Regions from separate parts of the Alteromonas macleodii ATCC 27126 genome, predicted to be linked through region 3. Evidence: predicted binding sites of a transcription regulator. Region 3 holds the regulator's gene; each other region holds the start of a gene.
The links. Region 3 encodes LexA, which represses DNA repair genes until DNA is damaged. Its sites were predicted from a motif close to TACTGTATNNNNATACAGTA; they were not measured.

Region 1: the regulator LexA is predicted to act here: its motif matches at 2,006-2,025, upstream of dinB (DNA polymerase IV).
Region 2: the regulator LexA is predicted to act here: its motif matches at 2,069-2,088, upstream of uvrD (DNA helicase II).

Annotation. Positions count from the first base shown of each region.
Region 1 covers NC_018632.1:3,781,860-3,785,151, reverse strand. Annotated here, with positions in the region: gene nqrF (NADH:ubiquinone reductase (Na(+)-transporting) subunit F) at 1-378, shown strand, start outside; gene MASE_RS16165 (FAD:protein FMN transferase) at 516-1,541, shown strand; gene nqrM ((Na+)-NQR maturation NqrM) at 1,551-1,784, shown strand; gene dinB (DNA polymerase IV) at 2,057-3,130, shown strand.
Region 2 covers NC_018632.1:162,157-165,448, forward strand. Annotated here, with positions in the region: gene uvrD (DNA helicase II) at 1-2,009, opposite strand, end outside; gene cysE (serine O-acetyltransferase) at 2,472-3,278, shown strand.
Region 3 covers NC_018632.1:4,538,670-4,541,961, forward strand. Annotated here, with positions in the region: gene coxB (cytochrome c oxidase subunit II) at 1-473, opposite strand, end outside; gene lexA (transcriptional repressor LexA) at 1,056-1,682, opposite strand; gene MASE_RS19325 (COG1470 family protein) at 1,795-3,292, opposite strand, start outside.

The DNA of each region.
Region 1 (3,292 bases), 760 kb from region 3:
GGTATGGCCCCAATGCGTTCTCACATCTTCGATCAGCTTCGTCGCCTTAAGTCTAAGCGTAAGATGAGCTTCTGGTACGGTGCACGTTCACTTCGTGAAATGTTCTATACAGAAGACTTCGACGAGCTAGCAGCAGAAAACGATAACTTTGAGTGGCATGTAGCACTTTCTGATCCTCAGCCAGAGGACAACTGGGAAGGTTACACTGGGTTTATCCACCAAGTACTTCTTGAGAACTACTTGAAAGATCACCCTGCACCAGAAGACTGTGAGTTCTACATGTGTGGACCACCTATGATGAACGCGGCCGTAATCAACATGCTTAAAGATTTAGGTGTTGAGGACGAAAACATCATGCTAGATGACTTCGGTGGCTAGGCGTTTAATTTAAGAGCTACTCGCTTAAAAGTTATTAAGCATATTAAAAGGGGCGTAAGCCCCTTTTTCGTTGAAGCAAAACGCAGAATGCACATAATAGCGATTGAATAATGTGCATATTAGCTAAGGACAACATCGTGATTCGATTTGCTATTCGAATTTTCCTCGCCTTTGTTGCGGTAGGTATTCTACTTCTCGCAAGCTGTAGCGACGAAAAAACGCCTGTAGTACACCTGCAAGGGCAGACAATGGGCACAACCTACAACGTTAAGTACCTTGTAGCGGAGACACCGGTAGAAGGCTTACAAGCTGAAATAGATGCCCGTCTTGTTGAAGTTAACAAGATGATGTCTACTTACGACCCAACGTCAGAACTATCAAGGTTCAATCAATACCGCTACACCGACAATTTCGCCGTATCGCCAGATACGCTAACCGTGGTTAACGAGGCACTACGCTTGGCTAACCTTAGTGGCGGAGTACTTGATGTTACCGTTGGTCCATTGGTTAATTTATGGGGGTTTGGCCCAACTAAGCGCCCTGAAAAAGTACCAAGCCAGACAGACATCGACGATATTCGCGAATATGTGGGTTATAAGAAGCTGTCAACCACGCCTACTGGCTTAAAGAAAAGTCACCCAATGCTTTATGTCGACCTGTCGACTATTGCAAAAGGCTTTGGCGTTGATGAAGTGGCGGAGATCCTTGAAAACCACAACATTGAAAACTACCTTGTAGAAATAGGTGGTGAAATGCGTGTGAAAGGTGAACGAGGCGACGGCAGTGAGTGGCTGATTGCCATTGAAAAGCCAGTTACCACTGAACGTGCTGTTCAAAAAGTTGTCTCAATAGGAGAAAACGCGGTTGCTACATCAGGTGACTATCGCAACTATTACGAAGAAGACGGCGTTCGTTATTCGCATCTAATCGACCCCACAACGGGCAAACCTATCTCACATAACCTGGTTTCGGTTACGGTAATTCATCCTTCTTCAATGACGTCTGATGGTTTGGCTACGGCGTTTAATGTAATGGGATGGGAACAAGCGATAGCGGTTGCTGAGCAAGAACAACTCGCTGTATTCCTCATTCGTCGCACAGAAGACGGATTTGAAGAGTATGCATCGCCAGAATTTGATAAACTGGTCACAGTTCATAATTAGGGGGTAGCAATGTCTACATTCATTCTTGCTTTTGGTTTCTTTCTAACAATGGTACTGGCTATGGCCGTAGGTTACCTTTTTCAGAAAAAATCAATCTCTGGAAGCTGTGGTGGCTTAGGTGCACTAGGTATTGAAAAAGCCTGTGACTGTCCAGAACCGTGTGACCGTAAAAAGTCGCGCATGGAAAAAGAAGAAGCCCGCCAGAAAAAACTAAACGAGTGGAAGCAGAACCAAATTTTGTAATGCTCAACCCATCGTTGGTTTAAGGTTTAAAAGCGCTGTTTGATACTAATCGACAGCGCTTTTTTTGTGGGTATATCTATTACGTTCTTTAATATTGAGCTCTATTGACGTTGTTTCGATGAATTCGCTCACACTGTGACTTGGTTGAAATGTAGCTAGCCGAGCCATCAGTTTTTTGGGAGATCACAACGAAATAGTGTAATTCACCACTAATAATAATATACTGTCTTTTTATACAGTTTTCGTAAGCACGTAAAGAGCAAAGGCAGGTAATGCGAAAAATTATCCACGTCGACATGGATTGTTTTTACGCCGCAGTTGAAATGCGCGACAACCCAGCCTTGCGCGATATTCCCATTGCGATAGGCGGCAGTGCCGACCGTCGAGGGGTTATTTCTACCTGTAACTATCCCGCCCGTAAATTTGGTGTGCGCTCAGCTATGGCTACAGCGTATGCTTTAAAGTTATGCCCAAACTTGACCCTCGTAAAAGGGCGCATGGATGTGTACGCTGCCGAGTCGCAAAAAATACGTAAGATATTTGCTGATTATACCGACCTCATTGAGCCTTTATCATTAGATGAAGCCTACCTAGACGTGACTAACAGTGAATTTTGCGGTGGCAGCGCCACGTTAATTGCCGAAGAAATACGCGAGCGCATTAAAAATGAACTTGGGCTTACAGCTTCAGCAGGTGTTGCGCCTTGTAAGTTTGTGGCTAAAGTGGCGAGCGATGAAAATAAGCCCGATGGAATTTGTGTTATTACTCCTGATAAGCTCGATGAGTTTGTACGCGAAATGCCACTAAAGAAAATACCGGGCGTAGGCAAAGTCACCATGCAAAAGCTTCAGCGTATGGGGCTTAATACCTGCGACGATGTTCGCCAATACCCTTTTGAGCGCATTCAAAAAGAGCTGGGTAAATTTGGCAGTGTGCTGTGGGAGCGTGCTCACGGTATTGATGAACGTGAACTATCGGTATCTCGTGAGCGAAAGTCTATCGGCGTAGAGCGCACGCTAAGCGAAGACATTCACACCTTCGAGCAATGCATAGATTTTTTGCCACATTTATTCGAAAAGCTTCAAGAGCGAATGGAAAATCACAAGAAGCGAACGGGTAAGCCTGTACGTATTCGCACGCAGGGCGTTAAGCTTAAGTTTAACGACTTCCAACTAACCACGGTAGAACACCGCTGTGCCACGCTTGATGAGGCGTATTTTCGCACGTTAATGCAGGAAGCCTTCGAACGAGCAACAGGGCGGGGTATTCGTCTTGTTGGCGTTCACATAGGCCTTGCTGCCGACCAATCAACACAGCAATTGGTGTTACCTTTTGAACCGATTTAGCCAATAAGCTCACTTGTTAAGTACTAACATGCAGTAGCCTCAATCTAACCACTTGTTATACTTAACGCACTGATACTATGCGATAGGTCGACGCTTTTTTATTACTCGATTAAAGGCCAATCCCACAGAGTTTAGTTTCTAAGACCATTTAATCTTTGGCAA
Region 2 (3,292 bases), 280 kb from region 3:
TCTTCAAAACTCGCGTGCGACGTCGCTTGGCTAAAGCGGTTGTGCACGGGCCGCGAAATAGTCGATTTCAGCCTAACCTCTTCAACGCAGTCTGCTGGCATTTCGCGAATAAATCGAGAAGCAGTATGATACTTATCTTGGCCATAGAGTCGACGACTTTCTGCATAAGTAATATACAACTTTTGCATTGCTCTGGTCATACCAACATAGCAAAGTCTGCGTTCCTCTTCCATTCGACCTGGCTCGTCGTTAGTCATTTGGCTAGGGAACATGCCTTCTTCTACACCTGCTAAGAATACCAGTGGAAATTCAAGGCCTTTAGCGGTGTGAATGGTCATCATTTGCACGGCATCCTGGTCTTTATCCGCCTGGGTTTCACCTGCTTCCAGCGACGCATGAGCTAGAAAGGCTGCCAGAGGCGACATTTCTTCGGCTTCTTCAGGCACGATAAAGGTTTTACATGCAGTAACCAATTCTTCCAAGTTTTCTAGACGTGCTTGGGCTTTTTCTCCGCGCTCTGCTTGGTACATGGCGTACAGACCAGATTGGCGAATAGCTTTATCGGCTTGTTGGTCAAGGGGCTCATCTAACGTGGATTGCTCTAGCTCAGTAATTAGCAACACAAAGCTTTGCATAGCGTTTAGCGCGCGGCCTTTGAAGCCACCTTCATTAATGAGCAACTGACACGCCTGCCACATTGAACAGTTGTGCATTCGCGCGGTGTCGCGCACTTGCGATAAGGTTTTCTCACCAATACCGCGACTTGGGGTGTTAACCACGCGTTCAAAAGCAGCGTCATCGTGCGGGTGGCTTACCATGCGCATATAGCCAAGGGCGTCTTTAATTTCTTGGCGCTCGAAGAAGCGCAGGCCGCCGTATATGCGATACGCCAGCCCTTCGTGTAGCAAGGCTTCTTCCAGTACTCGAGACTGGGCGTTGTTTCGATAAAGAATAGCGGTATCAGTAAGGGCGTTGCCTTGATTAAGCCAATCTTTGATTTTCGAAACAATAAAGCGCGCTTCATCTAGCTCGTTGAAACCCGCATATACAGAAATAAGCTCGCCTTGCGCGTCTTCTGTCCAAAGTTCTTTCCCTAAACGGCCCGTATTGTTGTCGATAACCGTGTTCGCCGCTTTAAGAATGTTTCCTGTAGAGCGGTAATTCTGCTCAAGGCGAATAGTAGTAGGCTCGTTGAAGTCTTTCAGGAAGTGCTGAATATTATCTACGTTCGCGCCGCGCCAGCCGTAAATAGACTGATCGTCGTCGCCAACAATCATAATGTTATTATTACCACCACTACACAGCATACGAAGCCATGCATATTGGATATTGTTGGTATCTTGGAATTCGTCTACCAACACTGCACGGAAACGACGTTGATAGTGGACTAGTACTTCTGGGTTTTTAGCCCATAATTCATGTGCGCGTAGCAACAGTTCAGCAAAATCTACTAAGCCTGAACGGTCGCAAGCGTCTTGATATGCCGCATAGACTTCGCGCATGGTCTTTTGAATATGATCGCCGTGGGTTTCAATGTGCTGAGGGCGCAAGCCTTCGTCTTTGTTGCCATTTATGTACCACTGAATTTGACGAGGCGCCCAATGCTTTTCGTCCAGGTTCATGGCCTTCAGAATGCGGCGAATAAGTCGATACTGATCGTCCGAATCAATTATCTGAAAATTCTCAGGCAAGTTGGCTTCTGCATGGTGCGCGCGTAGTAAGCGATGCGCAAGCCCGTGGAAGGTACCAATCCACATATTGTGCAGGCTGCGACCCATCAACGACTCTATTCGGCCGCGCATTTCTTTGGCTGCTTTATTGGTAAAGGTCACTGCCAAAATAGAAAAAGGGGCGATGTTTTCAACTTCCATTAACCACGCAATGCGATGCACTAATACGCGGGTTTTACCACTGCCCGCGCCAGCCAAAACTAGGGCGTTAGATAGTGGGGCTGCTACTGCTTCACGCTGTTTGTCGTTTAGCTCGTCTAGCAGTCGAGATACATCCATAGTGTGGTACCTGTTAGTTGATAGTGTTATACATTCAGCAGCGCGCTATTATGCCACCTGCCTGTTAATTTATACAGTCCAGTTTTTCCCAGTGAAGATAAACTTCAACGGCATTATACGTTCGTGTGCAATCATGATTTTAAGTATTATTTAATGAAAGATACGAGCGCTCTGAACGTTCTATTAAATTAATGGAAGCACTCAGTTAGACGCAGCGAGAGAACAGGATGCTTTAATGATGTATACATGTACGATACGGTTATTAGCTATAACGAATTAATTCGATAAATTGATCGAATTATGCGCTTGGTCGGTATTACATCGGTATTGCATCACATCAAACTCAGGTAAACTTTTACGCGTTCCCTTTTGTCAGCATAGATATGCCCAGCAAGGAACAAGTTAGATTGCTTACTCAATTTTCTTATAGAACACAGCATTTTTATATAACGGGACATGCTCATGACCGCACTTACTACGCCCATCGATTTTTGGTCTACGCTGAAACAAGAAGCGCAAGTTGTTGCTGAAAAAGAGCCTTTGCTGTCTAGCTATGTGCATGCCAGTGTTCTTGCACATCACAACTTTGAATCGTCGCTAAGCTTTATTCTGTCGAACAAAATGGCAGACGACGTTATGCCTGCGCTCGCCATTCGTGAAGTTTTCGATGAAGCTTACTTACTTGAACCTGGCATCAGCGAAGCGGCTATTGCTGACATTCTAGCGATTAAGGCGCGGGATGCGGCGGTCAACGATTACCTTACTCCCTTACTTCACTTTAAAGGTTTTCATGCTGTGCAAGTACACCGCATGGCGCATTACCTTTGGGTTCATGGGCGTCATCAGCTTGCTTTATTCTTACAAAGCCGCAACTCGGCAAGCTTTGGTGTAGATATCCACCCTGCTGCGCGTATAGGTAAAGGCGTCATGTTTGACCATGCAACTGGCATTGTAGTGGGCGAAACTGCAGTGGTTGAAGACAACGTATCTATTTTGCAGAGCGTTACATTAGGTGGTACCGGTAACGAGTCGGGCGACCGCCACCCTAAAATTCGCCAAGGCGTGTTAATTGGCGCTGGCGCCAAGATCCTTGGAAATATTGAGATAGGTGAAGGCTCAAAAGTAGGCGCTGGTAGCGTTGTACTCAATAGTGTTCCAGCTCACGTTACTGTGGTGGGTGTTCCAGCTAAAGTGGTTGGGAGACCGGTTTGTCAAAGCCCATGTGAATCCATGCGCCAAAACGTACTAGAAGATAACTCCCACGTATAAAATTGGGGTCAGAG
Region 3 (3,292 bases):
TGAGTGGCGAGTAAAGAATAAAACTCTACATCGCTATCCATGTACTTGTAATGCCATTTCCATTGAGAGCCTGTTACTAACACCGTCATGTCAGGCTCAGACGTGTCTTCCATAGCAATTAGAGTATTCGCTGCGGGTACCGCCATGAAGATAAGAATAAGGAAAGGAATAACGGTCCAAGCAATTTCGACCTTCACGTTTTCGTGAAAATTCGCTGGCTTGGCGCCACGGGACTTTCTATGTAGATACATTGAGGCGAACATCACGCCAAAAACTACAACCGCGATACCTACACAAATGAAGAACATCAACATATGGAGGTCGTATACCTGCCCACTGATGTCGGTAGCACCGCGTCTCAAATTAAGCGAAGAGGCTTCTTCGCTTGCTTCTTGCGCAAAAAGCAAAGGGGAAAAAAGCAAAATTGGTATACTAGAACACCATTTTGCGAAAACGGTCGTTAGTTGTTTCACTCAGCACCTCCGTAATGGCGTGGTCAAAGACGCTGATTAATTTGCGCGATGCCCTACCAAATGGTTTGCGAACGATTGACCCATAACCTCAACTTGTAAAACAAATTTAGAGTCATTGTTATTATTTTGTTAATCTCTGTATAAGAATTGCGCAATAATGTCGTGCCGTCTAGTCTTTTCTATTAAAAATTTAACGAAGTGGTTAATTTTTAATCATTTACTAAAATGGTCGCGGGGGATTTCACGTGCAAAAAGAGAAAGCCATTGCTGTGAGATGCCCTTGGAATCAAACAGGCATTTTGAACACGGGGTTAAAGTAAATGCTCGACTAACTAGTTAAGAAATCAATAAGTAATCGATTACTCAATGTCGATTTCAAACAAAATTCAAAATAAAAAATGGAAAATACTTGAAGCATTCATAGAAAGAATAACGTGAGTAATGATAAAAATAAGCGCGCAGAAAACCAACAGGTTTGCTGGGCAGGATAAAACCTAAGTTGGCAGATTGAAGAAAAAAACAGGAACAAAAGACATAAAAAAAGCGGCTAACGCGCCGCTTTTATACAAACAAGCTAAAATACTACATCCAGTCAGCGTTTCTGATCACACCCACCGCAATGCCTTCTATCGCAAAATGTTCAGTCGCCAAATCAACTTTTATTGGTGCAAACTCATCATTCTCAGCATGAAGCAATACTTCACGCCCGCGTTTCTCTAGACGCTTTACGGTGACGTCTTCATCGACACGCGCCACAACCACCTGACCGTTGTGTACATCAGTGGTGCGATGAACAGCGAGAAGATCACCGTCTAAAATACCAATGTCTTTCATGCTCATACCGTTAACGCGTAGCAAAAAGTCGGCATGGGGTTGAAACAGTGCAGGATCGACTTTGTAGTGCGATTCAACATGCTCTTGCGCCAAGATCGGCTCACCGGCTGCAACACGCCCAATTAACGGTAGGCCTTCTTCTTCTTGTGCGTCGTTATCAAGAGGGATATTGAGCTTAATGCCACGAGACGTACCAGGCAAAATTTCAATCACGCCTTTACGCGCCAATGCTTTCAAATGTTCCTCTGCTGCATTAGCAGAACGAAAGCCAAGCTGACGGGCTATTTCCGCACGAGTAGGCGGCATTCCCGTTTCTAACATGGTTGTTTTAATAAGTTCTAAAACTTCGGTTTGTCGAGCTGTGAGTGGGCGCATAAAAGACCTGTCTGTTCATACAGTTCCTGTAAGTATATACACCTAAAACTAAATAACAAGCACTTGCCGCGTCTTTTGCGATCTGCAATAGCCTACGACAAGTGCTTTCCTCTTATTTTACGAGAAGAGCCATGTTCGGGTTACTAATTTGTAACTCCAGCTCCCCATCACTATTTTGACGTGTGCGCATGCCTTCAACATTATCGAGCCCAAGTCCAGGGCTTTGCCACACCACATTGCCTTTATTATCAACCTCAACCACGCGATATGCGATGCTGTCATAATAATTGTACGAATAGTCATTCTCGTTAGGCTGGTAGATAGCGAGAATCGACTGATTAGACGACGTCGTTGGAACAGCCGCTATATACTGAGGGTAGAATGACGGTGCTATAGCGTCTTTGAGTTCTAATGCATCGCTCGCCACGTCATAAACATTGATGGTGTTGTAGTTTCTATTTAAACACGCAAATTCAAGTTCGCTATCACTATCAAAATTTACCGTGAGCAATTGGTCACAATTGGTTTCCAATTCATTCAATCCAACAAATTCACCATCCTGCATTTTATAGAGCTTGAGCGAACTATAGCCCCCAACAGCAAAATAATGCACACCGTCTTTTTCAGAGGCAGCAAGCGCATTAATTGAAAAATCGTTAATGATTGAGTCGATAAGCACCTGATTCTCGATATCAAACGCTTTAAGTCGATTGTTCTCAATAATAACTGCATCGGCGTAACTATCGTTATTTACGTCAATGGCTTCAATAAACGAAATTTCACTATTCTGATTATTGTTCAGTGTCCACTGAATAGCGTTATCTGTAAGTCTCACGACATTAAACGACGAACTATAATCCAGTGCCCCTATTAGTAACTCACCCACACCGTCATTGTTGTAGTCTGTAACGACCGGTTTGCTATAGTTATAGACATCTTCGCCAACCTCAGCACTTATCGCAAAGTTATCCTCTTTATCTACCGATAAAATCTGAATAGATGATTCGTAACTACTTGTATCGCTAACAAAGACGGCTCTTTCATCATTATCGCCATAAGGTGCCCAACCCGCGGCATGATATCTACTCGCGCGCGGCGCACCTTTTATATCTGACAAGGCATATTCACCGTTGGCATCTTGTTGCGCTACTAAAATTTGGTTCTCACCAGTCCAAATAATGTCGTCCACATTGTCATTGTCTAAATCGTCAATGAGAAGTGACATGCCACTGTAAGTGTTGTGGTTAAGAGCCCACTGCTCAGAGATTTGTCCCGCTTCTAATGCAAAACCTCTAACTTGTCCCCACTGACACTCGGAGACAACCACTATTCCTTCTGTAGCTGGGCTTTCTTTACTATAGGCGATATCACAAATGTCACCATGTTCCGCCGTTGCCAAACTGCTTTTCGATACTGCTGAGTAGATTGAGATATCATTCCAACTATCGGCACCGATGATTTCATCTACACCATCGTTATTCATATCACCCAGCACAACAAATGCGTCGCTGAACCCGCTACCGTATAGCCATTGGTTGGCACCGCTTTCGATATCAAATACATAACCATTGTTCGTTACCATTTCTATCGATGCGTCATCATCTACGTTA